4 regions of the Pedococcus sp. P2_D7 genome follow, and region 2 is predicted to be linked to each of the others. Evidence: riboswitches for the same ligand, from Rfam matches in the RefSeq annotation. Region 2 holds a riboswitch; each other region holds the start of a gene.
What was found. A riboswitch is a leader RNA that binds a small molecule or an ion and turns the genes downstream of it on or off. The one in region 2 is predicted to bind S-adenosylmethionine.
Positions count from the first base shown of each region.

Region 1: linked by a shared signal. The riboswitch ahead of metX (homoserine O-acetyltransferase MetX) and the one ahead of AC1DWJ_RS14505 (aminotransferase class V-fold PLP-dependent enzyme) in region 2 are both predicted to bind S-adenosylmethionine.
Region 3: linked by a shared signal. The riboswitch ahead of ssuE (NADPH-dependent FMN reductase) and the one ahead of AC1DWJ_RS14505 (aminotransferase class V-fold PLP-dependent enzyme) in region 2 are both predicted to bind S-adenosylmethionine.
Region 4: linked by a shared signal. The riboswitch ahead of AC1DWJ_RS18370 (bifunctional o-acetylhomoserine/o-acetylserine sulfhydrylase) and the one ahead of AC1DWJ_RS14505 (aminotransferase class V-fold PLP-dependent enzyme) in region 2 are both predicted to bind S-adenosylmethionine.

Region 1 is NZ_JBFUEH010000008.1:149,113-156,868, forward strand. It holds gene AC1DWJ_RS18425 (EcsC family protein) at 1-158, shown strand, start outside; gene AC1DWJ_RS18430 (YkvA family protein) at 253-636, shown strand; gene AC1DWJ_RS18435 (DUF4192 domain-containing protein) at 845-2,017, shown strand; SAM riboswitch class IV at 2,106-2,216, shown strand; gene metX (homoserine O-acetyltransferase MetX) at 2,234-3,370, shown strand; gene AC1DWJ_RS18445 (universal stress protein) at 3,500-3,901, shown strand; gene AC1DWJ_RS18450 (RNA polymerase sigma factor) at 4,159-5,796, shown strand; gene AC1DWJ_RS18455 (transglutaminase TgpA family protein) at 5,894-7,756, opposite strand, start outside.
Region 2 is NZ_JBFUEH010000005.1:440,503-448,258, forward strand. It holds gene AC1DWJ_RS14505 (aminotransferase class V-fold PLP-dependent enzyme) at 1-1,091, opposite strand, end outside; SAM riboswitch class IV at 1,134-1,246, opposite strand; gene AC1DWJ_RS14510 (FtsK/SpoIIIE family DNA translocase) at 1,628-4,351, shown strand; gene AC1DWJ_RS14515 (multidrug effflux MFS transporter) at 4,421-5,692, shown strand; gene AC1DWJ_RS14520 (ion channel) at 5,740-6,402, shown strand; gene AC1DWJ_RS14525 (dipeptidase) at 6,427-7,617, opposite strand; gene rimO (30S ribosomal protein S12 methylthiotransferase RimO) at 7,650-7,756, shown strand, end outside.
Region 3 is NZ_JBFUEH010000007.1:186,867-194,622, forward strand. It holds gene AC1DWJ_RS17575 (hypothetical protein) at 1-155, shown strand, start outside; gene AC1DWJ_RS17580 (response regulator) at 322-3,594, opposite strand; tRNA gene AC1DWJ_RS17585 (tRNA-Phe) at 3,761-3,834, opposite strand; gene AC1DWJ_RS17590 (NADP-dependent oxidoreductase) at 3,993-4,919, shown strand; SAM riboswitch class IV at 5,049-5,163, shown strand; gene ssuE (NADPH-dependent FMN reductase) at 5,425-6,000, shown strand; gene AC1DWJ_RS17600 (ABC transporter substrate-binding protein) at 6,000-7,043, shown strand; gene AC1DWJ_RS17605 (ABC transporter ATP-binding protein) at 7,040-7,756, shown strand, end outside.
Region 4 is NZ_JBFUEH010000008.1:132,050-139,805, reverse strand. It holds gene hrpA (ATP-dependent RNA helicase HrpA) at 1-3,006, opposite strand, end outside; gene AC1DWJ_RS18380 (class I SAM-dependent methyltransferase) at 3,135-3,794, shown strand; gene AC1DWJ_RS18375 (hypothetical protein) at 3,799-5,106, shown strand; gene AC1DWJ_RS18370 (bifunctional o-acetylhomoserine/o-acetylserine sulfhydrylase) at 5,119-6,438, opposite strand; SAM riboswitch class IV at 6,592-6,707, opposite strand; gene AC1DWJ_RS18365 (hypothetical protein) at 6,776-7,756, opposite strand, start outside.

The DNA.
Region 1 (7,756 bases), on a different contig from region 2:
GGCTGCTGTCGACCGCCGGCAAGAAGACGCTGACGAAGTTCGGCAAGGGTGTCCCGGTCATCGGCGGCGTCCTCGGAGCCGGTCTCGACGGGTTCCTCCTCAAGAAGATCGCCGACCACGCCCGGCACGAGTTCCCCCGCCGGGCCACCGGGATCTGAGCGTGGTCACCGTGCTGCGAGGGAATCACCACGACCTCCGGGTCGTTTGCACCGTGTCCGGGCCAGTTGGCGTCCGGGAGCAAGGAGGACGTCCATGGCCATGAACCGATTCGGTGCCCTGCGCACCATCGCCACCGCGGTGCGGACCGCCACCCGTCCCGGGTCGCCCGGCATGGGGGAGCGGCTGATGAGCCTGCCCAGGCTGTTCGCGGCCACCTTCCGCGGCGAGTATGCCGGGACGACCCGGGGGCGGCTGCTCCTGGTCCTCGGGGCGGTCGCCTACGTCGTGTCCCCGATCGACCTCATCCCCGAGCTGGCCCTGTCGGTGTTCGGCCTGGCCGACGACGCCGTCGTCGTCTCGTGGATCGCGGCGACCGTGGTCAACGAGACCGAGTCCTTCCTGGCGTGGGAACGGCTGGACCCTGCCAGCAAGGGCGCAGCCGCGCACGAGACCGTCCAGGGCGACGTCCTGCGGTAGCGCGCGGCGGGGTCCTCAGGTCTTTCCCCGTCCTCGGGTCCTGAGGGCGACGAGGCCCCACCCCAGCAGAGCCTCGATGGGGCGGTCCGGCGCGGATACGGCGCCGCACCGCCCCATCACTGTGCACGGGGGTGGGCCCTGACCCGCTCCGTCCACAGGGTGCTGGCACGACGGTGCCGAGGGCTGCGCGGCCGGGAACGGTGGACCCATGAACTCCATCAGGTTGCGCAGCCAGGGCGACGTCGTCGCCGTCCTGCCCTACCAGCTCGGCTACCACCCCGAGGACTCGCTGGTCGTGGTCGCGCTGCGCGACCGGGCGGTCGTCCTGGTCGAGCGGGTCGACCTGCCCACCGCCACCGAGGCCCACGAGGCGTCCCGGGTGCTGATCCCGCCCCTGCTGCGCGAGGAGCCCGACGCGGTCCTGCTCGTCGCCTACGAGACGCGCAGGGGTGCAGGCCGGCCGGGGCTCGACACGGTCCGCGGTCACCTGGTCCGGGCCGGGGTGGAGGTGCTCGACCGGATGGTGGTGCGCGACGGCAGGTGGTTCGCGGTCGACTGCGTCGAAGGGTGCTGTCCCGCAGCCGGTTCGCCGATCCCCACGCCGGCCGACACGCCGGCGGTGGCGGAGTTCGTCGGGATCGGCGTCTCACCCCTGCCCGGTCGGGGAGCGCTCGCGGCACTCGTGGCTGCCGACCCGGCGCGCACCGCCCCCGTGGCGGCTGCCCTGGCCGAACGCGCCGCCCGGGCCGAACGCGCCGCCCGGGCCGAGAGCGCAGGCAGGGCCGAGCGCACCGCCGGGGAGGAGCGCACCGGCAGGGCCGAGCGCACCGCCAGGAAGGAGCGCACCGGCACGGGTGGTCTGGGGCGGGCGGCCCACCGGTTCGAGGCGTTGTCGGTCTGGGCCGTTGCGCTGGGGCTCACGGGCGCAGGGGATGACGAGCCGATCGTCGAGACGTTGCGTCCCGACCAGGTCGCGCTGCTCGTCGACAGCCTCCGGGACCTCGGGCTCCGCGACGGACTGGTGGCCTGGCTATGCCCGGGATCCCTGCCCCGGGACTGCCTGTCGCCCGACGTCGTGGACGCCGTCCACACCTGCCTGCCCCGCCCCGGTCACGACGAGACGCTGGCCGGGAGGCGACATCTGGTCCGGCTGCAGCACCTGGTCAGGGCCGTGCCCGACGAGCACGCCGCCGCCGCTCTGACGGTGCTGGCCAACCTCGCGTGGTGGCTCGGCGACGGCGCCTTCGCGAGGACCTGTCTGGAGCGTGCCCTGGGGGCCTCGCCCGGCTACCGGCTGGCCCTGCTGCTCGAGCGGATGCTCGATCTCGGGGTTCGTCCGGGCCGCGGGGCGGGACCTCGGGAGGACGCGTGGGCGGGGTGAGCGACCGAGCCGTGGTGGACGACGGCGACCACGTCCACGCAGCGGACGCAGCGGACAGGGGAAGGACCGACTCGTATGATGAGCGGCAGGTTATGAGTCCCAGCGCCAAGCCCCGGCTTGCTGGGCGGCAACCCTCCTCGCGGTGGGGTGCCCCGGGTGAAGACCCGGCCGACCCTCACCTGGGCGGCAAGCGCGAGCGCCACAGGAGCAGTTTCGATGACCACGACCTCCCCACCACGGGCCACTTCCGGGGCTTGGCGGGACGGCGACCCGGTCGGTCGCCGCCAGTTCGTCGACCTCGGCGCCGTCGAGCTCGAGCGCGGAGGGGTGCTGCCCGCGGTCCGGGTGGCCTACGAGACCTGGGGCGAGCTGAACGCCGCCGGCGACAACGCGGTGCTCGTGGAACACGCACTGACCGGAGACAGCCATGTCGACGGGCCGACCGGGCCCGGTCACCCGACGCCCGGGTGGTGGGACGGCCTCGTCGGGCCGGGCAAGCCGCTCGACTCCGACCGCTACTTCGTCGTGGCCGCCAACGTGCTGGGTGGTTGCCAGGGCAGCACCGGGCCCTCGAGCCCCGCGCCCGACGGCAGGCCGTGGGCTAGCCGGTTCCCGTTCATCACGGTGCGCGACCAGGTGCAGACCGAGGCCCTGCTCGCCGACGCCCTCGGAGTCGACCGCTGGCACACCGTGCTCGGTGGCTCGATGGGTGGCATGCGGGCGATCGAGTGGGCGGTCACGCACCCCGACCGGATCGGCACGGCGATCGTGCTGGCCAGCACGGCATACGCCACCGCGGAGCAGATCGGCTGGTGCCAGGCGCAGCTGCTGGCCATCCGCTCCGACGCGCACTTCCACGGCGGTGACTACTACGAGCGCGGCACCGGACCCGAGACCGGGCTGGGGATCGCGCGGCGGATCGCGCACGTCACCTACCGCAGCGAGCTCGAGCTGCACGAGCGCTTCGGTCGCGAGCCGCAGCAGTCCGAGGACCCGTTGGGTGGCCGCGGTCGGTATGCCGTCGAGTCCTACCTCGACCACCATGCCGGGAAGCTGGCCGGGCGCTTCGACGCGAACTCCTACGTGGTCCTCACCGAGGCGATGAACTCGCACGACGTGGGTCGCGGGCGTGGGGGAGTGGCGGCAGCGCTCGAGCGGGTCACCGCCGACCTCGTGGTGGTGGCCGTCGACTCGGACCGGCTCTACCCCCCGAGGCTGTCGCACGAGCTCGCCGACGCGGTCCCCGGGACGGCGCTCCACACGGTCCACTCCGACTACGGCCACGACGGGTTCCTCATCGAGATCGAGCAGGTCGGCGCGATCGTGGCGAAGGTGCTGGCTGCGCCTGCCTGACCGGGGGATTTCCGGTACGGTCGGCGCAGCGGCTGCGGCCGCACGGGCACCATGGTCGGAGCAACGAGGCTCCGGTCAATACCGCCCCGGCCAACCCTGGGCCGATGAACAGACCGTAGGAGGTCCCCCGTGGCCATCGTTGTGGGATATGTCCCGACGAAGGAAGGGCGTGCGGCCCTGCGTCGCGCTGCTGACGAGTCCCTGCTTCGCAAGTCGAAGCTCATCGTCATCAACTCCCAGCGTGGTGGGCGCGACTTCGACGGTGAGGAGGCCAACCGCTTCGAGACCGAGCTCAGGCGCATCCAGGGCGAGCTCGACGAGGAGGGTCTGGAGCACGAGGTGCGTCAGCTGGTGCGGGGCAACGAGCCGGCCGAGGACCTCATCGCGGTGGCCGAGGAGGAGAACGCCGACTTCATCGTCATCGGGCTGCGTCGTCGCACCCCGGTCGGCAAGCTGATCCTGGGCTCGAACGCCCAGCGCATCCTGCTCGACGCCTCCTGCCCGGTGCTGGCCGTCAAGGCTGACGCCTGACCGAGCAGCCCGATCGACCTGCTGCGGCCGTCGGCGACCGGTGTCGCCGCGACGTTCGGCGCCATCCGTGACGCCGATGCGGGTTCTGGGGGCATCTCGTTTTACAATGTCATCAACGAGGTCTCGACGGGTCAGCCCGAGCGGTCTCCGCAATACTTCCACTCCCGCCGTTGTTGTCACAGACATCCCCTCAAAGCATGGCTGTGATGACGTGCGCCGTGCCGCGAGTCCGCGACGAAAGGTAGTCCGTGTCGCCTGTGTCCAAGAAGGCTGCGAGCCCCGCACCGTCTCTCCCCCAGGAGTTCTCCCACCCCGCGCTGCAGAAGCTGCTCAAGCAGGGCCGTACCAACGGCTCCGTCGACAGCGCGCAGCTGCGTGACGCCCTCGAGGGGGCCGAGATCGCACCGAAGAGGATGAAGGCTGTGCTGCGTTCGCTGGACGAGCAGGGGATCCACGTGACCCTCGACTCGGCGACCGCCTCGCGTGCGGTGGCTGCCACCAGCACCCGCAAGAAGACGGCCACCGCGCCGGCCAAGAAGGCTGCGCCGAAGACCGCCGCGACCAAGACCGCGACCAAGGTCGAGGCCAAGGCCGACGAGTTGGCCCCGGCCAAGGCGACCGCGGCCAAGACGACCACGAAGGCGGCGAAGGCGGCCCCGGCCAAGGCGACCACGACGAAGAAGGCAGCCGCCGCCGCCGCAGGCGAGTCCGCACCGGCCGCCAGGAAGACGGCCACCAAGACCGCGGCGAAGACCGCCACCAAGGCGGCCGCCAAGGGCGCCGCAGACGACGCCACCCCCGCGGCTGGTGACGACGAGGTCGTGGAGGCCGAGCCCACCGAGGTGGTCGAGTCCGAGCTCGAGGACGTCGTCGTCGAGGACGAGACGGACGACGACAAGAAGGACGAGGAGTCCGAGGGCGCCGGCTTCGTCCTGCGCGACGACGACGAGGACGACGCTCCCGTGCAGCAGGTCGTCACCGCCGGCGCCACCGCCGACCCGGTCAAGGACTACCTCAAGCAGATCGGCAAGGTCGCCCTCCTCAACGCCGAGCAGGAGGTCGAGCTCGCCAAGCGCATCGAGGCCGGCCTGTTCGCCGAGGAGCGGCTCAACTCGGGCGACAAGATCGAGATGAAGCTCAAGCGCGAGCTCTGGTGGATCGCCCAGGACGGCAAGAAGGCCAAGAACCACCTGCTCGAGGCCAACCTGCGTCTCGTGGTCTCGCTGGCCAAGCGCTACACCGGCCGCGGCATGCTCTTCCTCGACCTGATCCAGGAGGGCAACCTCGGTCTGATCCGTGCGGTCGAGAAGTTCGACTACACCAAGGGCTACAAGTTCTCGACCTACGCGACGTGGTGGATCCGCCAGGCGATTACCCGCGCGATGGCCGACCAGGCCCGCACCATCCGCATCCCCGTGCACATGGTCGAGGTCATCAACAAGCTGGCCCGCGTGCAGCGCCAGATGCTCCAGGACCTCGGGCGCGAGCCCACCCCGGAGGAGCTCGCCAAGGAGCTCGACATGACCCCGGAGAAGGTCGTGGAGGTCCAGAAGTACGGTCGCGAGCCGATCTCCCTGCACACGCCCCTGGGTGAGGACGGCGACAGCGAGTTCGGTGACCTCATCGAGGACTCCGAGGCCGTCGTGCCCGCCGACGCGGTCAGCTTCACGCTGCTGCAGGAGCAGCTGCACTCGGTGCTCGACACGCTCTCCGAGCGTGAGGCCGGCGTGGTCTCGATGCGCTTCGGCCTGACCGACGGCCAGCCGAAGACGCTCGACGAGATCGGCAAGGTCTACGGCGTGACCCGTGAGCGGATCCGCCAGATCGAGTCCAAGACGATGAGCAAGCTGCGCCACCCGAGCCGCAGCCAGGTCCTGCGCGACTACCTGGACTGACGAGGCTGGACCGAGAGCAGAGCAGTACGCACGAAGGGCCCCCGAGAGTCTCGGGGGCCCTTCGCCGTGTGCCGGGGTCCGGTATGCCGCGTCGCGGCTACGCGCGGTAGTCGCGGCGCGCGTCGCGCCAGTCCTGGAACCGGTCGAGCGGGCGCCGCACCACGCGAGCCACGGCCGCGCGGCGGTCGCGCCACTCGAGCAGACCCTCGGTCGGCCACCAGGCGGCGCGCAGCCGGTCCTTGCGCCGCCGCACGCCGGAGACGGCCTTGACGACGGTCTGCGTGTCCGTGCGGATGTCGGTGACGGTCGACCCGGGAGGTGCGTAGCGCGAGGTCTCCACCCCGGACACGACGCGGCGCAGCGCCTCGGTCTGGTCACCCTCGAGGTATGCCTCCCGCTGGTAGAACCGGCCGGCCTGACGTGGGGTGCTGCCTCGTGGCGGGATGACGCCGAGGTCGCCGATCCGCTCGGTCATCGCCTGCCACTCGATCTCGACCCGGGTCGACTCGTCCGGCGCGTGCCGCAGCCTGCGCCGGAACCGGCTCCGGGCGGCGAGCGGTACAGCCAGCGACCCGAAGAGGCCCATGACGATCCCCAGCAGGATCCACAGCACGAGGCTGCGGGTCTGGGGGCCGAACCAGCTGCCGAGGCCCGAGTCGCTGCCGGTGGTCTTGGTCGGGTCGGTGGCTCCGGGGTCGTTGGCGCCGTCGGGGCGGGTCGGTTGCGCGGTCGCCCCGCCGGTGGCGGTGCTGGTCGACGTCGGGTCGGTGCCGGGGGTGGTCGGCGCCAGCGAGTAGGGCGGGGCGACCGTGCTCTGGGTGCCAGACGGCGTGGGTTCGAACCGCAGCCAGCCGATGCCCTCGAAGTACAGCTCGGGCCAGGCGTGGGCGTCGGACCCGCGCACCGTGTAGGTCCCGCGGTCGGCGGTGCCGGGCAGGAAGCCGATCGCCATGCGAGCAGGGATCCCGGCCTCGCGCGCCATCATCACCATGGCCGTGGCGAACTGGACGCAGTAGCCGACCTTGCTGCGCAGGAAGAGGGAGATCGCGTCGGGGCGCTCGTCCTGCCCCAGGTCGTTCTTCACCGTCTCGGGGAGGTCGAGGGAGTACCGGAACCCGCCGTCGGTGCGCAGGTACTTCTGGATGGCCCGCGCAGCCTCGATGCGGCTCGCGTCCTGCGGCACGACCTCACCGACCGTCTTGCTGACGATCTCCTGCGAGTCGGGGTCGACCCGCAGGTCCTCGCGCAGGAACCCACCCGTCGGTCCCTGCCGCGACTGGGCCAGTGATGCCTGGGTCGGGTTGAGGGCGAGGTAGGTGAAGCTGTAGGAGCTGGCCGAGCGGTTGACGACGGCGACCGAGGTGGTGCGGTCCAGGCCCCAGCTGATCCGGCCGAGGTCGGCGGTCACGAGGGGGGTGGGGGCGGCGATCTGCGGAGCCTCGATGCGCGAGTCCTCGACCGAGATCCGGTAGGTCTCGCGGGGCACGTCGTCACCGAGCTCTGCTGGCAGGGGCACCGAGCTCTGCCGGCTGTAGTCGACCTCGTCGCGCCCGGTCCGCCAGGTGTCGCCCTGGTAGTCCTCGAGCACCCCGACCCGCAGGGGAGTCAGGATGGCGGCGTTGGTGGTGTAGCTGAGGACGGGCGCCTTCGACAAGGTCTTGAGGCTCTTGGTCAGGTCGAGGGTGGACTTCAGCCCCACCTGACCGTCGCTGAAGCCGGTGGCCTCGTTGGAGCGGCCGAGGCCGTCGATGAGGTAACGGGTCGGGAAGTGCGGGATGACCACCGGCACGACGACCGCGGCCACGAGCCCGGCGACGGCCAGGCTCCGGCCCACCGCGGCATAGCCGTACGCCCCGTCGTGGTCCTCGGTGTTCCGGCGCCCCGTCGTGCTCATCGGCACGGTGGTGCTCCACCTCCGGAGCGAGGCGATGCCTTGCCGCCCCAGCATGAGCAGCCACAG
Region 2 (7,756 bases):
AAGGTCGCGACGGCCACGCGCTCGTGGTCGGGGCTGAAGAGGGAGTAGGTCTCGACGCCGTCGATGGCGGCCAGGCCGTCGAGCAGCCGGCGCCCGAGGGCCGCCTCGTGGGCCTCGATCGCCTCGGCGTGGGAGCGCAGGCTGTGGCAGGCCGCGGCGAGGGCGACGGCGCCGATGACGTTCGGGCTGCCGGCCTCGTGGCGGGCCGCGCCGTCCTGCCACACGACCCCGCGGGTGGTGACTGCCTTGGTGGCCCCGCCCCCGGCGAGGTACGGCGCGGCCGCGTCGAGCCAGTCGACCCGTCCGGCCAGCACCCCGGCGCCGAACGGCGCGTAGAGCTTGTGACCCGACAGCACCACGTAGTCGACCCCGAGGTCGTCGAGGTCGACCGGGCGGTGCGGTGCGTACTGCGCTGCGTCGAGGACGACGCGGGCACCGCCCCGACGCGCGATCGCCGCGAGCTCGCGGATCGGCCAGATCTCGCCGGTGACGTTGGAGGCGCCGGCGAGCACGACCAGCTTGTGGCGGCCCGGGTGCTCACGCAGCGCCGTCCGCAGCAGCACCGCGGCGTCACCGACGCTGCCGGGCACCGGGAGGCGGTGGGTCCGACGGGGTGACCACGGCAGGAGGGCCGCGTGGTGCTCGGTCTCGAAGACGAACACCTGGGTGTCGCGGGGGAGGCAACGGGCCAGCAGGTTGAAGGAGTCGGTGCTGTTGCGGGTGAAGACGACCTCGTCGCCCTCGCGCGCCCCGACGAACGCGCGCACCTCGGCCCGGGCCTGCTCGTACCAGGAGGAGGTCACGCGGGAGGCCCAGCCGTTGCCGCGGTGCACCGAGGAGTACGTGCGCAGCGCGCTGTCGACGGCGGCCTTGACGCTCACCAGGGCCGGGGTCGAGGCGGCGTGGTCGAAGTTGGCGTAGTCGACCGTGCCCTCGAGGGTCGGCACGGGCAGCGACTCGGAGACCACGGCAGGAAGCGGTCCGACCTCGCCCCAGGTGTGCGCGTCCGGGACGGGGCGCAGGTGGGTGCGGGCGTGGGCGAGGGGCGCGCTCCGGCGGAAGGCGGGTGGGGGGGTGCTCGCGATCGACATGGGGAGTGCTCCTGGTCCGGGTGGGACCCGAACGTGCTCCCGGGTCCGCGCTTGCCGGCTGCGGGTGCAGACGGCCCGGTCGTCACCCGGAGCACCCCACCGCGGAGGAGGGTTGCTGGTCAGCAAGCCGGGGCTTCGCGCTGACACTCATGACCTGGTGTCGAGAGTAGGGCGTCGAGCACGGGGCGATCCAGCCCGTGGGCGGAGCTTCCCGTCATCTGAGACGTGGACCGCGAGGACTCGAGGGGTCTGCGACGTGGCCTGGCGGGGGGTCGGCAGAGCCGGGTCCCGCGACCGGTTCCCCCTCGATGCGCGCCTGCGCCGACGACCACTGCTGGTCGTCGGCGCAGGCCCCGCCAGACGCAAGGCCGAGCGTGTCACCTGGGGTCGCCTCTTGGTAAGGGGAAAGGGGCTCGGGCGACCCAATCGCGACCAGATGTCGACCGTTCGGATGAGGGACGGTGGGGGCAGATTGCCCCCCGGTGATACGCGTGTGACGCGTGTTTCCGGTGTGACCTTCGCGTAGCCTGCGGAGCATGGCGACACGTCCGTCCACCTCAGCACGATCAGCAGCAGGGTCGCGCTCGTCCGGGAGCCGGGGCACCGCAACACGCCCCGCCAACCGCAAGAGCAGCACACCCCGCAAGACCTCCGCCCGTGGCAAGACCAAGGGGGGAGGGCTGCCGCTGCCCCTTCGCGCGGTCCGGGGCACCTGGATGGGCATGGCGCACGTGGCCGGTGGCGCCGTGCGCCGGGTCGGCACCAGCGCCCGTGAGCTCGAGCCCGAGCACCGCCGTGACGGGCTCGGCTTCTTCCTCATCGGACTGTCGATCCTCGTGGCCGCCCGTGAGTGGTGGGCCTTCGACGGCGCCCTCGGTGACATCGTGCACGCCGTCGTCGCAGGCACCTTCGGAGTCGTGGCGTATGCCGTGCCACTCGCCCTGCTCTTCCTGGGCATCCGCTTCCTGCGCGCGCCGCAGGAGGACTCGGCCAACTCCCGCATCGGGGTGGGCCTGGGTGCCCTCGCGTTCGCGGCCTCCGGGTTGGCCCACGTCGCCGCGGGCATCCCGACCCCACCCCAGGGCGCCGAGGGCATGCGGGACGGTGGCGGGATCATCGGGTTCCTGGCCTCGAGCCCGCTCGAGGCCGCGGTGTCGGTCTACGGCACCGTGCCGATCCTGCTGATGCTGGGCTTCTTCGGCCTGCTGGTGATGACCGCGACCCCGGTGCACATGATCCCCACGCGCCTCTCCGACCTGCGCGACCACCTGCTCCACCGTGGCCACCCCGACGACGGCGCCGCGGCGCCCCTGGAGGTCGCCGAGGAGAAGCCGAAGCGTCGTCGCCGGGTCATCGACCCGGAGGGTCCGCTCGAGGGTGACGAGGCGTTCGAGCAGGCCGCCCTGGTGGCCCCCGACGGACGCCGGTTCCGTCCCGGCGAGAAGCGCCCCACCACTCCGGGAGTCCTTGCCCCGGAGTCGAGCACTGCAGCGAAGAGCCCCGTGATCGAGGTCAAGGCCGCCCTCGAGGCGCCGCCCACGACGCCGCTCCCGCAGCGTGTCGAGCAGCTCGCCCTCGCCGGCGACATCACCTACACGTTGCCCGACAACGCGATCCTCGAGCCCGGCTCGCCCCACAAGACCCGCAGCGCCGCCAACGACCGCGTCGTCGAGTCGCTCACCCAGGTCCTCGAGCAGTTCGACATCGACGCCCAGGTCACGGGCTTCAGCCGCGGCCCGACGGTCACCCGCTACGAGGTCGAGCTCGGCCGCGGCACGAAGGTGGAGCGCGTCACCGCGCTGTCCAAGAACATCGCGTATGCCGTCGCGTCGGCAGACGTGCGCATCCTCTCGCCGATCCCGGGCAAGTCCGCGATCGGCATCGAGATCCCCAACGCCGACCGCGAGAAGGTGAGCCTCGGCGACGTCCTGCGCAGCCAGGCCGCGCGCGGCAACGAGCACCCGATGGTCATGGGGGTGGGCAAGGACGTCGAGGGTGGCTACGTCATCGCCAACCTCGCCAAGATGCCCCACCTGCTGGTCGCGGGCGCCACCGGCGCCGGCAAGTCGAGCTTCGTGAACTCGATGATCACCTCGATCCTCATGCGGGCGACGCCCGACGAGGTGCGCATGGTCCTGGTGGACCCCAAGCGCGTCGAGCTCACGGCCTACGAGGGGATCCCGCACCTCATCACCCCGATCATTACGAACCCCAAGAAGGCGGCCGAGGCGCTGGCCTGGGTGGTCCGTGAGATGGACACCCGCTACGACGACCTCGCGCAGTTCGGGTTCAAGCACATCGACGACTTCAACAAGGCGGTCAAAGCCGGCAAGGTCAAGCCGCTGCCCGGGTCGGAGCGGACCATCCACCCTTACCCCTACCTGCTGGTCATCGTCGACGAGCTCGCCGACCTCATGATGGTCGCGCCGCGTGACGTGGAGGAGTCGATCGTCCGCATCACGCAGCTCGCGCGCGCCGCCGGCATCCACCTGGTGCTGGCCACGCAGCGACCCTCGGTCGACGTCGTCACCGGCCTGATCAAGGCCAACGTGCCGTCGCGGATGGCGTTCGCGACCTCCTCGCTCGCCGACAGCCGGGTCGTGCTCGACCAGCCCGGAGCCGAGAAGCTGATCGGCCAGGGTGACGCGCTCTTCCTGCCGATGGGTGCCTCCAAGACGATGCGCGTGCAGGGCGCCTGGGTCACCGAGTCGGAGATCCAGCAGGTGGTCAAGCACGTGACCGGCCAGCTCAAGCCCGACTACCGCGACGACGTCACCGTGGTCGCGGCCAAGAAGCAGGTGGACGACGACATCGGTGACGACCTCGAGCTGCTGCTGCAGGCCACCGAGCTGGTCGTGACGACGCAGTTCGGCTCGACGTCGATGCTCCAGCGCAAGCTGCGGGTCGGCTTCGCCAAGGCAGGACGGCTGATGGACCTGCTCGAGTCGCGGGGCGTGGTGGGTCCCTCCGAGGGCTCCAAGGCCCGCGACGTGCTGGTCAAGCTCGACGACCTGCCGATGACGCTCGCGCTGATGCGCGGCGACGTCGTGGCCGATCCGGAGCCGGTGTTCGACGTCGATGCGCTCTCGGGGTCGCCGTCCGGCACCCACGAGTCCGTCGAGCGCACCGACGAGGTCCGCACGGGGTATGCCGCCGAGCCGGACCCGCGCTACGCGAACGACCCGGTGGCCCGGGCCCACGACGGGCTCGACGAGGTCGAGGAGTCGACCGACGCGTGGGAGCTGACCGGCCGCGACTGAGCAACACCAGTTGGTGAGAAATGGGGCACGGGATGGAATGGATCCCGTGCCCCATGTCGTTGCGCAAGGGTGACTGCCGCCCCCGAGACGACCACTGCCCGCACTGCCCCCACGTCCGCCACTGCTGCGCCCGCCGCGCCGGTGGCGCCGACGGGGCGTTCCTACGTGCGGTTCGTCCTCGTCCTCGGTGCACTGATCGCCATCGGGCCACTGACGATCGACACCTACCTGCCCGCCCTGCCGTCCATCACGCGTGACCTCGCCGCGTCGGAGTCGGCCGTCCAGGGCACCCTCACGGGCATCCTGCTCGGCATGGGCCTGGGTCAGCTGCTCGTGGGTCCGCTGGCCGACGCCGTGGGCCGCCGGCGCCCGTTGATCGCCGGACTGGCGCTGCACATCGCGGCGTCGGTGTTCTGTGCGTTCGCCCCCTCCATCGAGCTGCTGACCGTCGGTCGCGCGATCCAGGGGCTCGGCAACGCGGCTGTCGCGGTCGTCTCCATGGCCATGGTCCGTGACCTCTTCGCCGGTTCCGCCGCCGCGACGATGCTCTCGCGCCTCATGCTCGTCATGGGTCTGGCCCCGGTGCTCGCGCCGACACTCGGTGGCTTCATCCTGCAGCTGACGTCGTGGCGCGGGGTGTTCGTCATCCTCGCCGTCGCCGGCGTGCTGATGGTGACGCTCGCGAGCCTCGCGCTCCGGGAGACCCTCCCCGTCGAGCGGCGTCGCCCGCTCGCGTTGCGTCCGGTCCTCGCCACCTACGCCAGCCTGTTGCGCGACCGGACCTTCGTCGGGCTCGTCCTGATCAGCGGCCTGATGTTCGCCACCCTGTTCTCCTACATCGGCGGATCGTCGTTCGTGCTGCAGGACATCTACGGCCTGAGCGTCGCCCAGTTCGGGCTCGCCTTCGGGGTCAACTCCCTCGGCTTCCTCACCGGCTCGCAGCTCAACCCGTTCCTGCTCAAGAAGTTCGCGTCGCGCCAGCTGGTCCGGGCCGGGGTGTCGATCGGCGCCACGGCTGCCCTCCTCCTGCTCGCGTCCGCCGCGACCGGCTTCGGGGGCCTCACCCTGATCCTCGTGCCGCTGTGGTTCCTGCTCTTCGCGTGCGGCCTGACCCTGCCCAACACCCCGGCACTTGCCTTGACCCGGCACGGTGAGGCGGCCGGGACTGCGGCGGCCCTGCTCGGTGCGTCGCAGTTCGTCATCGGTGGAGCGGCCGCTCCGCTGATCGGTGTCATGGGTTCCGGCTCGGCCGTCCCGATGGCCCTGGTCATGGCGACCACCGCGACCCTCGCGGCCGTGGTCGCGGCCCGCACGCTCCGGGTCCAGGTCGTCACCGCCTGACCCTGCGCCGCGCCGCCACGGTGACGGCCACCTCTAGGGTGGTCGCCATGCGCGAATGGTTCGACGCCGTCAAGGGCCACCCGAGCGGTGTGCTGCTCGCAGCCCAGCTGCTCGAGGTGCTGGCCTACCCCTTCGCGGGTGACACCCCGCTGGGGCGCACCCTCATCGGGGTGTTCGGCGTCCTCGTGCTGTCGATCGCCGTGTATGCCGTGCGCGCGACGCCAGCCCTGACCTGGGTGGCGGTCGTGCTCGGGATCCCGGTCGTCGCCCTCACCATCGCCGAGGGGTTCGCACCCACGAACCAGCAGGTCGTCTTCTGGTCCGCCGTGCTGCACGCCGCGTTCTACGGCTACACGGGCTACGGGCTGATCCGCTACCTCTTCGACGACTCGTGGGTCACCCGCGACGAGGTCTTCGCCGTGGGCGCCAACTTCACGGTGGTCTCGTGGATGTTCGCGCACCTCTTCATGGCGGTGCAGGTGGTCGTCCCGGGGTCGTTCACCGCCTACCAGGGAGAGGGCCACCGCACCTTCCTCGAGCTGCTCTACCTGTCGTTCGCCAACCTCACCAGCGTCGGGCTGTCCGACGTCACCGCCGTGCTGCCGTTGGCCAGGTCGGTCGTGATCATCGAACAGGTGGCGGGCGTCATGTACGTCGCGCTGATCATCGCGCGCGTCGTCGGTCTCACCATCACGCGCTGGCGCAACTGAGTCCGTCGAGGAGGCCGGAGCCAGCTAGGAGTCGAGCTCACCGATCGTGGCGAGGCTCGGACCACGCTGCTCCTGCAGCGCCCTCGCGCCTGCCTCGGCGTCCCGCAGGACGCGCACGATGTTGCCGCTGGTGAGCTTGCCCAGGTCGTCGTCGGACCAGCCGCGGTCTGCGAGCGCGGCGAGCAGCCGGGGGTAGCCGGTGACGTCCTCCAGCCCCTCGGGCAGGGTGCCCACCCCGTCGTAGTCGCCTCCGAGCCCGACGTGGTCGACGCCGGCCACCTCGCGCACGTGCTCGACGTGCCGGACGACGTCGGCCAAGGTGGCCGTCGGGGTCGGGTGCGCGGCCGCGTAGTCGTCGTAGAACGCGGTGTATGCCGCGTCGGCCGGCGTGATGCCCTGCCCGGCGGCGATGTCGTTCAGCTCGTGCCGCCACGCGGCAGCCTGCGGGCTGACGAAGGTCGGGACGAACGTCACCATGCAGACGCCGTTGTTGTCGCGCAACGACTCCAGCACGTCGTCGGGCGCGTTGCGCGGGCTGTCGCAGACGGCCCGCGCCGAGGAGTGGCTGAAGATGGCCGGCACCTCCGCGACGCGCAAGGCATCCCGCATGGTGTCGGCTGACACGTGGCTGAGGTCGACGAGCATGCCGATCCGGTTCATCTCGCGCACCACCTCGACGCCGAACGCGGACAAGCCGCCATGGACCGGCTCGTCGGTGGCGGAGTCCGCCCAGTCGACGTTGCTGTTGTGGGTGAGCGTCAGGTAGCGGACCCCGAGCACGTGCAGCATCCGCAGGGTCGCGAGCGAGCTGTTGATCGAGTGGCCGCCCTCGGCCCCGAGGAGCGAGGCGATCCGCCCGGACTCCCAGGCCGCCTCGATGTCGTCAGCGGTGCGCGCGAAAGCCAGCTGACCGGCATACCTCGCCACCATCTGGTGGCCCGCATCGATCTGCTCCAGGGTGGCGCTCACCGCGTCGTCCCCGCTCAGCGACGCCGGCACGAAGACCGACCAGAACTGTCCGCCGACCCCGCCCTCCCGCAGCCGGGGGAGGTCGGTGTGGGTCGGGGTGCCGCCGGCCTCGAGGTCGAGCCGGTCGAAGTCGTACCCGACCTGCTCGCGCGCCTCCCACAGGAGGTCGTTGTGCCCGTCCACCACGGGGTGACGGGCGAGGAGGGCGCTGATTCGGGCAGTGGTCGCATCGGCTGTGGCGGTCATGGCGCCACGCTACCCACCCTTAGAGTGGGCGCATGAGCTCGACAGCACAGCGCAGCGTCGCCCTGGTCACCCTGGGGTGCACCCGCAACGAGGTCGACTCCGAGGAGCTCGCCGGCCGGCTGGCGGCCGAGGGGTGGCT
Region 3 (7,756 bases), on a different contig from region 2:
TGGGTGGCATCGACCACAACGAGGCCCTGATGCTGGCCACCAATGACGAGCTCATGCGCGAGGTGCGACGCCGTCTGGCGCTCGGTGCCCGCACTGGCCAGTACCTCACGAGCGCCGGCCAGCAGGTGAATGCGGACACCGCCCAGTCGGCTTGAGCGTCGGGTCGCCAACCCCCAAGGTGATCCGTCGATGCAGGACCCAGACCCGCCCATGAGCCAGACGGGAACCTGGCAGCACGAGTAAGTCCCTTTCAACGAAGCCGCCGGTCACTCCCCCTGTGACCGGCGGCTTCGTCCTGTCACGGGTCTCGTGCCGGCTAGGTCAGGACTCGCGGCGCAGGACCACGGCGAAGGACTCGAGCGCCTTCACCGCGGCGTCGAGGGCGCGTTCGACAGCCACGAGGGTCGGCTGCTCGACCACGACACCGTCCTCACCGAGGTCCTCGACCTCCTTGCAGAGGGCCGCGAGCTGGGTCGCGCCGAGGTTCGCCGCGCTGCCCTTGAGGGCGTGCGCGGTCCGGCCGAGGTCGTGGGCGGAGCCCGCCTCGCGGGCCTCGCGCATACCGGCCAGGGTGGCCCGCGCGTTGGGCCCGAACCGGTCGATGAAGCGCAGCAGCATCGAGGGGTCGCCGGGGTCGAGGTCGAGGAGCTCCTCCAGCCTGGAGGCGTCGAGCACCGTCGTGTCGGCCAGCGATGCGAGCCGACGACTGTCGGGCGCCTCGTCGTCGACCACGGTCTCGCCCGAGGCGGGCACCCAGCGGTCGAGCGCCTCGCGCAGCAGGGTCACGTCCACCGGCTTGGTGAGGAAGTCGTCCATGCCCGACTCGAGACACCGCTCGCGCTCGCCGGCGATCGCCGCGGCCGTCATGGCGATGATGGGGGTGCGGTAGTGGCCGTCCTCGAAGGACCGGATCATCCGGGTCGCGTCGTAGCCGTCCATCTGCGGCATCTGGCAGTCCATCAGCACGGCGTCGAAGCTGCCGTCGCCGGACTGGAACGCGTAGTAGCCGGCCAGGCCGTTCTCGGCGACGGTCACGGCATACCCGAGGCTCTCGAGGATGCCGACGGCGACCAGCTGGTTGACCTCGTTGTCCTCGACGACGAGGACGTGGCCCCGCGAGCCCGCGGGCGGGCGGCCGGCGGAACGCCCGGCAGCCTCCTCGCCCTCGGAGGCCAGGGTCTCGGCGCGGTCGCCGGCCACGTTGGCCAGGGTGTCGAGGAGGCTGGAGGGGAGGACGGGCTTGGTCAGCGACACGGTGATCCCCGCGGACGACAGCACCTCCGGGTCGAGGTCCATCGCCGAGGTGAGCAGGATGATGCGGGTGTCGGCGAAGCGGCCGTCTCCGCGCACCATCCGGGCGAACTGCTCGCCGTTGACGCCGGGCATGACGTAGTCGAGCAGCACGATGTCGAACGGCACGTTGCGACGGTGGGCGTCGTCGAGCAGGCCCAGGCCCTCGACGCCGGAGGAGGCGATGGCGGCCTCGATGGACCACCCCGCCAGCTGCTCCTCGAGGATGAAGCGGTTGGTCTCGTTGTCGTCGACGACCAGGACCCGCAGTCCTGCCACGTCGGGCAGCGGCGGCCGCTCGTCCTCTCGCTCCTGGGCCGGCTCGAAGCGGGCGGTGAACCAGAAGGTGCTGCCGTAGCCGGTCTCGCTGTTGACCCCGATCTCGCCGTCCATCTGCTCGACGATCTGGCGGCTGATGGCCAGTCCCAGGCCGGTGCCGCCGTACTCGCGGGTCGTGGAGTTGTCGCCCTGGGAGAAGGCGGTGAACAGCCGGTCCTTGACCTCGGGGCTCATGCCGCTGCCGGTGTCGCTGACCTCCACCCGGATGACCGTGCTGCCGTCGTCGTGGGTGGACTCCACGCTGGCCCGCACGACGACCTCACCGCTGGAGGTGAACTTCACGGCGTTGGAGGTGAGGTTGGAGATGACCTGGCCGAAGCGCACGGGGTCGCCACAGACAGCGCGCGGCACGTCGGGCAGGCAGGTCACGGCGAGCTCGAGGTCCTTGGCGCGGGCGCGCTCGGCCATCAGCGTGGTGCTCTGCTCGACGATGGCGCGGGGGTCGAAGTCGACCGCCTCGAGCTCGAGTCGCCCAGCCTCGATCTTGGACAGGTCGAGGATGTCGTTGACGAGCGCGAGTAGGGCGCGACCGGCGCCGTCGATCCCGTCGGCGAGCCGGCGCTGGTGGGCGGTCAGCTCGGTGCGCCCCAGGAGCTCGGACAGGCCGATCACGCCGTTGAGGGGCGTGCGGATCTCGTGGCTCATCGTCGCGAGGAACTCGGACTTTGCGAGCGACGCGCTCTCCGCGTTGTCGCGTGCCTGACGGAGCTTCTCGGCCGCGAGCTCGCGCTCCGCGACCCGCGCGAAGATCGAGGTCGCCCGGGCGACGGTGAGGCCGTCGGTCTCGGTAGGGGGAGTGTTGGCCCGGGTGTCCATGACGATGACGCAGGCGGCCCGTCCTTCGGCGACCACGGGTGCCGCGACCAGGCTGGTGCCCTCGGTCGTGAGCGAGGCGTGCGGCGATCGGCTGCTGACCGCCTCGTGGGCGAGCCGTTGGGCCTCCACCAGGTCCTCGTCCGGCACGGGGCGGGTGTCCGCGGGCACCGGGACCAGGTTGTCGTCGGAGTCCACCACCCAGGCGGCCACCGACTGCCACCCGGTGTGGGTCGTCACGAGGTCCATGATCTGGGGGATGACCTCGGCGAGCGTGGTGGCCTCGTTGGCGGCCGTGGCCATCGCGGTCAGCAGGGCCAGGGCCTGCTCGGCGTCCTTGGTGTCCGTGACATCCTGCGACGTGCCGCCCATGCGGACGATCGCGCCGGTGTCGTCGGTGCCGACCTGGCCCCGGCCACGGATCCACGCGATCGAGCCGTCTCCCTTGAAGATCCGGGCGTCGAACTCGAACTCGCGGTTGCCCTCCAAGGCGTGTTGCACGGCCTGGGCGGCGACGTCGCGGTCGTCGGGGTGCATCCGGTCGAGAAAACCTTGGTAGTTGGGGACGAAACCCTCGTCCGGGATGACGCCGTAGATCCGGTAGAGCTCGTCGGACCAGGTCACGACGTCGTTCACGACGTCCCATTCCCAGCTACCGATCTTGGCGATCCGCTGGGCCTCGGCGAGCTGGGTCTCGCGGCGCTGGAGGGTGTCGATGAGGCGCCGCTGGTGGCTGTACTCCGTGACCCGGTGCAGCCACCCGACGTGGTGGCCGTCGTCGTCGTTGATGGGCGTGTGGCTGACGAGGGCCCAGAAGCGCTCGCCGTCCTTGCGCAGCAGGCTGCACTCGAGGTTGCTGCCACTCTCGCGGCTGGTCTCCAGGTCCTTCAGGTGGTGCTCGAACTGTGCCTGGCCCTCCTCGTCGAGGGTCTCGAAGACCGACAGCCCCGGCATCTCCTCGGGGGCGCGACCGAGCATCTGCGCCATGCGCGGGTTGGCCAGCACCGTGTGGCCCTCGTTGTCGAACACCCAGAGGCCGTCCGGCGACGCGTCGACGAGCCAGCGGCTGAGGTCGCCGTGGCTGCTGGCGTCGCGGAGGTCTCGGCGGTCGCCGGTACGGGCGCCGAGGTGGCCGAGCTGTGGATCCTGCACACAGCGAGTTTGGTGCATCGGGCTGTGGAAACCCACTCGAACACTCGGATCGTCGGCACCGGCCCTCATCGCGCGAACGAACCCGACCCGGCGTTGCCGGCGTCACACGCTCCGGGAACGGCGAAGCCGCAGTTCAGCGTGCTGCTGACCTGCGGCTTCTGGAGGGTGGCCAGGGGCGGGGTCGAACCGCCGACCTTCCGATTTTCAGTCGGACGCTCGTACCAACTGAGCTACCTGGCCGTATCGCACGTCCGTGGCGGCGGACATGCGATCGCGGCGGCCTCGTGCCGAAGCCCGGGTGACCGTCGCGACTGCAGGATCATAGCCGATCGAGAGGGCTAACTCACACCGGAGTGCACCAGCGGAATAGCCGCGTGTGCAACGAAGTTGCGCTGGGCATGAAGGCAATCACCTACGCCGGGTACGGCGACCCCGACACCCTCCAGCTCACCGATGTGGCCGACCCCAAGGTCGGTCCGGGTGAGGTGCTGATCCGCGTCCGCAGCGCGAGTGTGAACCCCGTTGACTGGAAGGTGGCCAAGGGCTACCTCGACGGACTGATGGTGGTGGGCTTCCCCGCGATCCCGGGCTGGGACGTCGCCGGAGTGGTCGAGGCCGTCGGTCTCGACACCCCCGAGTGGTCGGTCGGCGACGAGGTGATCGCCTACGCCCGCAAGGACTGGGTGCAGGGCGGCACGTTCGCCGAGCTCGTCACCGCACCCGTGCGCACCGTCGCTCGCAAGCCGAAATCGCTGGACTGGCACCAGGCCGCCGGCCTCCCGCTCGCCGGCCTCACGGCATACCAGCTGCTGGCGCGGTTGGGCCTCAAGGAAGGCGAGACCGTGCTGGTCCACGCCGCCGCCGGCGGCGTCGGGCTCCTCGCCGTGCAGATCGCCCGTGCGCTCGGCGCGCGCGTGATCGGCACCGCCTCCGAGGGCAACCACGAGTTCTTGCGCGGGCTGGGTGTCGAGCCGGTGTCGTATGCCGAGGGGCTGGCCGAGCGCGTGCGCGAGCTCGCGCCCGACGGCGTCGACGTCGTGGCCGACTTCGTCGGTGGCGTGCTGGAGACCACTCGCGCGGTCCTCAAGGACGGTGGCCGACACGGGTCCATCGCCGACGGGACGGTGGCCGAGGCCGGTGGCATCTCTGCCTGGGTGCGTCCCAACGCGGAGGACCTGACCGCTCTGGGCGACCTCGCCGACGACGGCAAGCTGACCGTGCCCGTGGCGGAGGTGTTCCAGCTGGCCGACGCGACCAAGGCGTTCGAGCTGAGCCAGACCGGTCACGTGCGCGGCAAGATCGCCATCGAGGTCAGCACCGACTGAGCTCAGCGAGGCCTGAAAAGGGCGTCCACGCACGGGATTTCGTGCGTGGGCGCCCTTCTCCGTCCCAACATGCGAGAGCAATATCCTACTTATTTGATAGGTAATAGGCGAAGGGCTACGTTCATCCCAGGTCACGAGTTCCAGCGCACAGCCCCGGCTTGCTGGACGGCAACCCTCCCACTCGCGGCGGGGTGCTCCGGGTGAGGACCTGGCGACAGTCGCACGACTGTCGCAAGCGCGAGGCTCTCGGGCCTCCACGAGGACGGAAACCCATGAAGGACAACGGATCCAGGCACCGAGCCGATCGCTCGTGCCACCGTGTCCTGCGCAGGCACGTCGACCTGCTCAGGGTCTCCAGCGCGCTCTGTCACCGCTAACGCGCTAGCTCCGCTCGTCTGTCCGCCGTCACATCCTGACGACGGTCCCTGACGAATCCCCTTCTCCCACGACGGTTCTGCCCCCTGTGGCGGACCCGGTGATGCCCCATGCCCGAAAGGACTTTCCCATGGCTGTCATAGCCACCATCTCCAGCAGTCCCAACCGAACGTCCAAGACCGATGCCGTCCTCGCTGACATCGCCCGCCAGCTGCAGCGAGCCGGCCACGTCGTGGTCCCAGTCGTCCTGCGTGACCTGCCTGCCGAGCCGCTCCTTCGCGGCAACGCCCACGACCCTGACATCGCCCGGGCAGTCGCGGCCCTCGAGGCCGCCGACGCAGTCGTGGTCTCGACCCCGGTCTACAAGGCGGCCTACGGTGGTCTGCTCAAGACCTTCCTCGACCTCCTCCCGCAGTTCGCCCTGCGCGGCAAGGTCGTCCTGCCCGTGGCGACCGGCGGCACCCCGGCTCATGTGCTCGTCGTCGACTACGCCCTGCGCCCGGTGCTGGCCAGCCTCGCTCCGAGCAGCATCACCCCCGGCTGGTTTGTCCTCGCGGACCACATCACCTTGGTGGAGGGCGGAGAGGTGCTCATCGACGAGGTGGCCCACCGTCCTCTTCGCGAGGTGACCGCCGTCTTCCTCGACACGGTCGCGGGCCGTTCGCTCGTGGCCGCGGGTGCCGAGCCGCGTGAGGCGGTGGCCTGATGCGCGCCACGACTCGTCCATCACGGCGTCGTCCCCTCGTGGCGGCGGTATCCACGCTGCTCCCCCTCGGCCTCGTCGGCGGTTGCGCCCTCCCCTCGAGCGAGGCCAGCACGGACGTCAAGGGGCCGGTGACGATCCGCTACCAGGGCTCGGCCAACCTGGTCGGGCTGCCGGAGCTCGCGGCCGACCTCGGGTACTTCCCGACGGTGAAGCTCAAGTGGGTCGGCAACACGACCAGCGGTCCCCAGGACATCCAGTCGGCGGCCACCGGCCAGACCGACGTGGGCGGCGCCTTCTCCGGTGCGGTGGTCAAGCTGATCAAGGCCGGTGCGCCGGTCAAGGCAGTCGTCAACTACTACGGCGAGGACGCCAAGTCCTTCAACGGCTTCTACGTCAAGGAGGACAGCCCGATCCGGACCCCGCGGGACCTGATCGGCAAGAAGATCGCGGTCAACACCCTCGGCGCGCACGCCGAGGCCGTGATCGACACGTACCTCAAGAAGAACGGGCTGACGCCACAGGAGATCGACCGCGTCCAGCTCGTGCCGCTGCCGCCGAACGACACCGAGCTGGCCGTCCGTCGCGGGCAGGTCGACGTGGGCACGCTCTCCGGGGTGCTCCAGGACCACGCCATCGCCACGGGTGGGCTGCGCTCGCTCTTCAGCGACTACGCCCTCTTCGGCGCCTTCAACGGCGGGCAGTACGTGCTGCGTGACGACTTCATCGCGAAGAACCCCGCCGCTGCCAAGGAGTTCGTCACTGGGGTCGCGAAGGCCATCGAGTGGGAGCGCACCACCCCTCGCGCGGAGGTCATCGCCCGGTTCACGAGCATCATCGAGAAGCGCGGCCGCAACGAGAAGACCGACAACCTCAAGTACTGGAAGAGCGTCGGGATCCCCAGCACGGGCGGCGTGATCACCGACGAGGACTTCACCCGGTGGGAGCCGTGGCTGGTCGACAGCGGCATCATCACGAAGGGCGAGCTCCAGCCGAGCAAGCTCTACACCAACGAGTTCAACCAGCTCGCCCAGGACGCATCATGAGCGCGCACATCGAGCTCAAGGGGGTGACCAAGGAGTTTGCGCTGCGGCCCACCCGCGAGCAGCCGCGGGCGCGCACCCTGATGGCGCTCGAGGACGTGTCGCTGGACGTGCCGCGCGGTGAGTTCCTGACCCTGGTCGGCCCCAGCGGGTCGGGCAAGACCACCCTGCTGGACCTCCTCGGAGGGCTCAGTCGACCGACACGTGGGAGCGTCCTCGTCGAGGGACGCGAGGTGACCGGCCCGGGGCTCGACCGCGGGATCGTCTTCCAGCAGTACGCGCTCTTCCCCTGGCGCACCACCCTGGCCAACGTCACCTTCGCTCTCGAGCAGCAGGGGCTCGGCCGACGTGAGCGCATCGAGCGTGCGAGGGAGAACCTCGCTCTGGTCGGCCTGGAGGGCTTCGAGGACCGCTATCCCCACGAGCTGTCGGGAGGGATGAAGCAGCGGGTGGCGATCGCCCGCAGCCTCGCCTACCAGCCCGGCATCCTGCTCATGGACGAGCCGTTCGCAGCCCTGGACGCGCAGACCCGCGAGCAGCTGCAGGACGAGCTCGTGCGGATCTGGCGGGCCACCGGCACCACGGTCGTCTTCATCACGCACGGCATCGAGGAGGCGGTCTACCTCGGCCAGCGCGTCGCGGTGCTGAGCTCGCGTCCCGGCCGGCTCAAGGCGCTCGTCGACATCGACCTCGGCGACCGGGAGTCCACGACGGAC
Region 4 (7,756 bases), on a different contig from region 2:
GTCCTCGACGGCGAACGTGATGCGCAGGTGGTCGGGGACGCGCTCGTCGGCGAACTGCTCCGCGGGCACGGCGATCCCGGTGCGGGCGTGCAGCACCCGAGCGAGCTCGTCCGCCAGCCTGCGTCCACCGCCGGGCTGCGCCTGCGCCAGGGCAGCGGCGGCATGGTCGGGGGCCGGCACGAAGTGGACGCGAGTCGCCTTCGGCAGCGACCGCAGCAGGGCGGTCGCCAGCTCTTCGCGCAGGCCGGGCACCTGCCAGTCGAACCCGTCGTCGGTGACCTGGTTGAGGACCTGCACGGGGATGTGGACCGTCACGCCGTCGGCCGCCGCGCCCGGTTCGAACTGGTAGGTCACCGGCAGCTCGATCCCGCCCTGGGTCCAGCTCTTCGGGTAGTCACGGGCCGAGACGCCCTCGGCGGTGTCGCGGGTCAGCAGCTCCTCGGTGAACGTCAGCAGCTGTGGCGTCTGCCTGCGCGCGTCCTTCCACCACCGGTCGAAGTGGCGCTGGGAGACCACCTCCGCCGGGACCCGCGCGTCGTAGAACGCGATGAGGTCCTCCTCGTCGACCAGGATGTCGCGTCGGCGGGCGCGCTCCTCGAGCTCTGAGAGTCGTTGCAACAGCGTCTGGTTCGCCTTGAAGAACTCGTGGTGGGTGTCCCAGTCACCCTCGACGAGGGCGTGCCGGATGAACAGGTCGCGCGACTCCTCGGGGCTGATCCGCGCGTACTGCACGGTGCGCGCGGCCACGAGGGGCACGCCGTAGAGGGTGACCCGCTCGGTGGCCACGACAGCGCCCTGCTTGCGGGACCAGCGCGGCTCGGAGTAGGTGCGCTTCACGAGATGGGTGGCGAGCCGCTCGGCCCAGACCGGGTCGATCCGCGCGTTGCTGCGGGCCCACAACCGGGTGGTCTCGACCAGCTCGGCGGACATCACCCAGGTCGGCTGGCGGCGGAACAGCGTCGAACCGGGCGAGATGCCGAACCGCGCGCCCCGGGCACCGAGGTAGTCACGCTTTGCCTCGTCGCGCAGACCGATGTGGGACAACAGCCCAGCCAGCAGGGCCTGGTGGACGAGGTCCGCGTTCGGCGGCTCCCCCGGGGCGGACGTCGCCGACCTCGGGTCGATGTCGAGGTCCTGGCAGGCCTTGCGGAGCTGGCTGTGCAGGTCCTGCCACTCCCGGACCCGGAGGTAGTGCAGGAACTCCGTGCGGCACATCCTGCGGAAGGCGCTGTGCGACAACGCCTTCTGCTGCTCCTTGAGGTAGGCCCAGAGGTTCAGCAGCGAGACGAAGTCGGAGTGCTCGTCACGGAACCGCGCGTGCGACTGGTCGGCCTGCGTCTGCTTGTCGGCGGGGCGCTCCCGGGGATCCTGCATCGACAGCGCGGCGACGATGATGAGGACCTCGCGGGCGCAGCCGAGCTTCCCCGCCTCGATCAGCATGCGCCCCAGGCGCGGGTCCACGGGCAGCCGGGCCAGGGCCCGTCCGTATGCCGTGAGCCGGCGTCCCTCGCGGCGCCCACCCCGGGCCCGTGGTCGGCCGCCCTCGGGCACTGCTTCCGTCCCCGCCGGCCGCTCCGACTCCGCCGCGTCCGGTGCCGAAGGGTCCGCCATGGCGAACGCGCCCAGCTCCTCGAGCAGGCGCACCCCGTCGGCGACCTGCCGCGCGTCGGGCGCGTCGACGAACGGGAACCGGCCGACGTCGCCGAGACCCAGGGCGGTCATCTGCAGGATGACCGACGCGAGGCTCGTGCGCTGGATCTCGGGCTCGGTGAACTCCGGCCGGGCGAGGTAGTCGTCCTCGGAGTAGAGCCGGATGCAGATGCCGTCCGCGAGCCGGCCACAGCGACCGGCACGCTGTTTGGCGCTGGCTTGCGAGATGGCCTCGATCGGGAGGCGCTGCACCTTGGTGCGCTGGGAGTAGCGGGAGATGCGCGCGGTGCCGGCGTCCACGACATACCGGATGCCGGGGACGGTCAACGACGTCTCGGCGACGTTGGTGGCCAACACGATCCGGCGCCCGCTGGCCCGCCCGAAGACCTTGTGCTGCTCCGCGGCGGAGAGCCGCGCGTAGAGCGGGAGCACCTCGGTCTGGGGCAGCTTCATCGACTCCAGTGCGTCGGCCGTGTCTCGGATCTCGCGCTCCCCCGACAGGAACACGAGGATGTCGTGACCGGTGCCGTCGGCGGCGCGCTCGGTCCACAGCTCCTCCACCGCCTCGCAGACGGCGGTGACCTGGTCACGCTCTTCGGCGTCGGGTCGCTCCGGGTCGACGAGCGGGCGGTAGCGGACCTCGACGGGGTAGGTGCGGCCCGAGACCTCGATGATCGGCGCCGGCTCGTCTGCGATCGTCGAAAAGTGCTCCGCGAAGCGTTGCGGGTCGATGGTCGCCGAGGTGATGACGACCTTGAGGTCGGGGCGCTGCGGAAGCAGCTGCTTGAGGTAGCCGAGGATGAAGTCGATGTTGAGCGACCGCTCGTGGGCCTCGTCGATGATGATCGTGTCGTACTTGCGCAGCAGCCGGTCGCGCTGGAGCTCGTTGAGCAGGATGCCGTCGGTCATCACCTTGACGAGCGTGTTGTCGCTGCTCTGGTCGGTGAAGCGCACCTGGTACCCGATCGCCCCCCCGAGCTCGACCTCCAGCTCCTCGGCGATCCGTTCAGCCACGGAGCGTGCAGCGATGCGGCGCGGCTGGGTGTGCCCGATCAGGCCGGCCCGCCCACGCCCGACCTCGAGGCAGATCTTGGGCAGCTGGGTCGTCTTCCCGGACCCCGTCTCCCCCGCGACGATGACGACCTGGTGGTTCCGGATCGCTGCCGCGATGTCGTCCTTGCGCGCCACGACCGGGAGGTCCAGCGGGTACTTCAACTCGGGGACCGGGATGTCCTGCCTCCGAGGCGCCGCTCGCTGCCGCGCTGGTCGCTGCCCAGTGGGTCGCTGCCCCTCCGGCCGCTTGCGCCGACCCCGGTTCCGGGCAGCACGGGGCTGCGGAGAGTCGGCGGAGGACATGGCCGCAGCATACGTTCGGCGTGCTCTCCCCGCGGACGAGGCAGGAACGACCCTTCCTCCTCTAAGGTGACCTGACGATGAACACCCGGTGAACATCTCTCCGCACCCCAAAGACGAGGTTTCCTCCTGTGACATCCCCCGACCTGTCGCCCGAGGCCGCGACCAGCGACCGCAGCGGCTACTGGAACGACTACTACGCCGCCAGGGCAGCCACTCAGCGTCCGCTCCCCTCCCAGTTCGCGGCCTTCGTCGCGGGTGAGCTCCAGGGCCCTACCCGCGTCATCGAGCTCGGCTGCGGCAACGGCCGGGACTCCCTCTTCTTCGCCTCCTACGGTCACGACGTCACCGGCGTCGACGGCTCGCAGTCCGCGGTCGCCGCTGCCAGCGCCACCGCCGAGGCCAATGGGGTCAAGGCGAACTTCCTCGTCTCGTCGATCGACGACCCCGCGCTGCCCGAGCGGCTCGGCGCCGCGTCCGGGCCACTGACGATCTACGCCCGGTTCTTCGTCCACGCGATCACTGATCGCGAGGAGCAGGACTTCCTCACCCTGGCCGCCGGTCTCACCTCGCCCGGCGACCTGCTCGCCGTCGAGTACCGCACCGTGCGCGACCAGACCGGCGCCAAGGTGACCGGTGCGCACTACCGCCGGTTCGTGGCCCCTGCGACCTTCCAGGCCCGCGCCCTGAGCAAGGGGTTCGAGGTCACCTACGCCACCGAGGGCTTCGGCTTCGCCAAGTACCGCCAGGACGACGCGTACTGCGCCCGCGAGCTCTTCACCCGAGTGTGACCCGATGACCGCCGGCGCCCAGCCCCTGGCTGACCTCGAGGACATCATCCGGGCCGGCCGCGCCCTCTTCCCGGACCTCGATGTCATCGCACCCGACGGGCTGCTCGACCTGCAGCTCGCCCATGACGGGATCCGTCGGCTGCGGGTCGAGGGAGCCTCCGAGCAGTTCCTGCACCTGCAGTCGCTGGGCGTGGACACCACGAAGGGCTCCGTCGGACGACGGGACGCCAAGGTGACCACGAGCAGCTGGCACAAGAACTTCGGCGACGCCTTCAACTCGGTGCGACTGCTCGACGTCGAGCACCCGTCCGGCACGGCCCTGCACACCGGGGCCGACAGCCCCGGCTGGGTGGAGCTGGCGTTCAAGAAGCCGGTGGACCTGCGTCGGGTGCGCCTGCGCAACGTCCCAGGAGCCACCGCGCGGCGGCTCAGGGGGGTCCGGGTGCTCGTCGAGGGCCCGGCCGGGTGGGTCGTCGTCTACGACCACCTCGCCCGGGTGGACCAGCTGCGCCAGACCCTCGCCGCGCCCGCCAGCAACGGCGCGTCGGCCGAGCTCAGCGCCTTGCTGCCCATCCTCGGCGACACCTTCGGCGGCTTCTACGAGGAGGCCCGCAAGGCCCTCGACGCCCTGACCGACGTGCCCGACCAGCAGCGCTCGGCCTTCCGCACCGTGGTCACGCACGCCCTCCTCGCCGACCGGGCGATGGAGTGGACGGTCCACGGCCCGCAGCGCTGCTTCCGCTTCTGGACCGAGCAGGAGAAGGTCCGCTACGTCGGGTCCGCGGTCGAGATCACCGACGCGCTGGCCTCCCTCACCCCGCACGTCTGCTTCGGGTTCGGGGCGGCGCTGTCCGTGGTCCGTGACGGTGCACTCATCCCCCACGACGACGACCTCGACATCATCATCGCCTTCGACCCTCACGAGGCGAGCACGCTGGCCGAGGGTCTCGCCCTGGTCGAGCAGCACCTGCGGCCCCTCGGGTTCACGGTGACGGGCAACTTCTCGGCGCACCGCCACGTGCGCAAGCCTGGCGCGAAGCACGTCGACGTCTTCGTCGGGCTCTTCGAGGGCGACGTCGTGTCCTGGTATCCGGGTGCCCGGGGCGCCCTCACCCGGGACATGATGTTCCCGGCCTCGAGCGCTCCCCTGATGGGAGTCACCTGCCCGTTGCCCCGCAACCCGCTCGTCTACCTCGAGCGGTTGTACGGCACCGGGTGGCGGCACCCCGACCCGAACTTCCGGCACACCTGGGACCGGTCGGCCTACGCCGACCTCGCCGGTGGCCGCAAACCTGCGACCACCGGCAGCTGAGGCGGACGCGGGTCAGGCTCCCTTCGCGGCGATGAAGCCCTGCTCGAGGTCGGCGATGATGTCGTCGATGTGCTCGATCCCCACGGCCAGCCGGACCAGCCCCGGGGTGACGCCGGCCTTGAGGCGGTCGCCGTCCGGACCCTGCGAGTGGGTCGTCGACGCCGGGTGGATCGCGAGCGACCGGACGTCACCGATGTTGGCGACGTGGCTGTGCAGCACCAGCGACTCGACGAACCGTCGACCCGCCTCGACCCCACCGGCGATCTCGAAGGCGAGCACGGCACCGGCCCCTCGTGGGGTGTACTTCTTCGCCTTGGCGTAGGACTCGTGGTCGGGCAGCGAGGCCCACACGACCTGCTCCACCTGCTCGTGCCCCTGGAGGTACGCCGCCACCTTGTGGGTGTTCTCGAGGTGCCGCTCGAGGCGCAGGCTCAAGGTCTCGATGCCCTGCGCGATGAGGAACGCGTTGAACGGCGAGATGGCCGGGCCGAGGTCGCGCAGCAGCTGCACCCGGGCCTTGAGGATGAAGGCCAGGTTCGCGCCCAAGGGGCTGCCGACGCCGAGGTCACGGGCGAAGACGAGCCCGTGGTAGCTCTCCTCGGGCGTGTTGTAGTTGGGGAACTTCTCCGGGTCTGCACCGAAGTCGAAGGTGCCGCCGTCGACGATCACGCCGGCGATCGAGGTGCCGTGGCCGCCGAGGTACTTGGTGGCGGAGTGCAGGACGATGTCGGCTCCCCACTCCAGGGGCCGGATGAGGAACGGGGTGGCGATCGTGTTGTCGACGACGAGCGGGACGCCGGCCTCGTGGGCCGCGGCCGCCACGGCCTCGATGTCGAGCACCTCCGACTTGGGGTTCGAGATGGTCTCGCCGAAGAACAGCTTGGTGTTGGGCTGGACCGCCGCCTTCCACGACGCGATGTCGTTGGGGTCCTCGACGAAGGTCACCGTGATCCCGAACTTGGGCAGCGTGTGCTTCAGCAGGTTGAACGTCCCGCCGTAGAGGCTGGGGCTGGCCACGATGTGGTCGCCCGCCTCCGCGATGTTGAGGATCGCGAGGGTCTCGGCGGCTTGGCCCGAGGCGACGAGGAGCGCGCCGACGCCACCCTCGAGCGAGGCGACGCGCTGTTCGACCGCATCCTGCGTCGGGTTCATGATGCGGGTGTAGATGTTGCCGAACTCCTTGAGCGCGAACAGGTTCGCCGCGTGCTCGGTGTCCTTGAAGACGTACGACGTGGTCTGGTAGATCGGCAGGGCGCGGGCGCCCGTGGCGGCGTCCGGCTCCTGTCCGACGTGGACCTGGCGGGTCTCGAACGACCAGTTGGTGGAGCTCATCTCAGGTTCCTTCACTCTCGTGTGCCGCGGTGCGGCGTCGGGGCCCGTATGCCGGTGGGTCCCGATCGAGAGTGGCTGATCGAGCTGCTGGTGCCACCTCCACGGAGGGTGCACCGGCGACACCGCCGGAGACGGTGCGGGACACGTGGTGGTCTCCCGCGCTTGCGGCCGGCAACCGGTGCCGTCCGCCAGGTCTTCACCCGGGGCACCCCACCGCGGAGGAGGGTTGCCGGCCAGCGAGCCGGGGCTTGTCGCTGACACTCATGACCTACTCGGAGGGTACGCCGCGGCGGTGAGCGCCCGGCATACCCATCTCTCATCGCGGACGAGGTGGGACTCACCGGCCAGGGGTGCCGGAGCGCGCGTCACGCAGCCGCTTGGCCTCGCTCTCCTCTCGGTCGATGAGGTGGTCGCGCAGCACCCCTGCCGCCCGACCACCGGAGGACGCCGCCTCGGCACTCAAACCGGTCACCAGCATGGTGCGGGAGCGCGCCGGGTCGCGGGTGGCGAGCGCGAGGTCGTCGAACCACTTGACCCGGGCTGCGTGCTTGGCGCGCCCGACCACCTGCTCGGTGAGCCAGTGGGCGGTGGCCGCGGGAGAGCCCGCCCGGGAGAGGGCACGGGTCGGCCGGAACGGGCGCAGCGGGCGCTTGACCTCGGTGCGGCCCAGCTGTCGGAGCTCCGCGGCGGTCGCGAGCCGCAACCGCTCGCCGACGTCGTAGCGCAGCAGCCGGCGCTCGGTGCGGGTGGCGGCGGCCCGGGCTGCGGGGTTGGTCGCGAGCGCACCCCGCTTGAGGACGGTGGACGCCCGCCCGGTGGCCATCGCGCCCGCGGAGAGGCCGATCGACGTCCAGTCGCCGTCACCGTAGGCGACCTTCACCGACGCGTCGGCGAGCAGCTTGGTCGCGCCGGCGACCCCGGCGACCACGCCGAACGCCTTGGTGGGAGGGGTGGGCAGGAGCGCGATCGACCCGGCCACGTCTTCGACCCCACCGGCTGCCCGGCTGAGGCCGGTCAGGGTGTCGTAGGCGCGCGAGTCGGCAAGACCGTCCTCGACGAGCCGGTGGAGCACCGCGGCGCACTGGCGGTCGGCCTCGAGGAACTGGCGCCAGGCCGCGGCGTGCCGGCGTTCGGCGTCCTGCGCCCGCTCCAGCTCGGCGACCTCCCGGCAGTGCAGCGCCACGGCGGTGGCGCGCTGTGCGGGGTCGGCGGACTGCTCGGCCTCGACCCGGGCGGTGCCGAGCGCCACCGCCCGCGGGTAGGCGATCGTGTGCTCGGTCACGGCTGCGCCGACCACCTGCTGGGCGTGTTCGAGCGC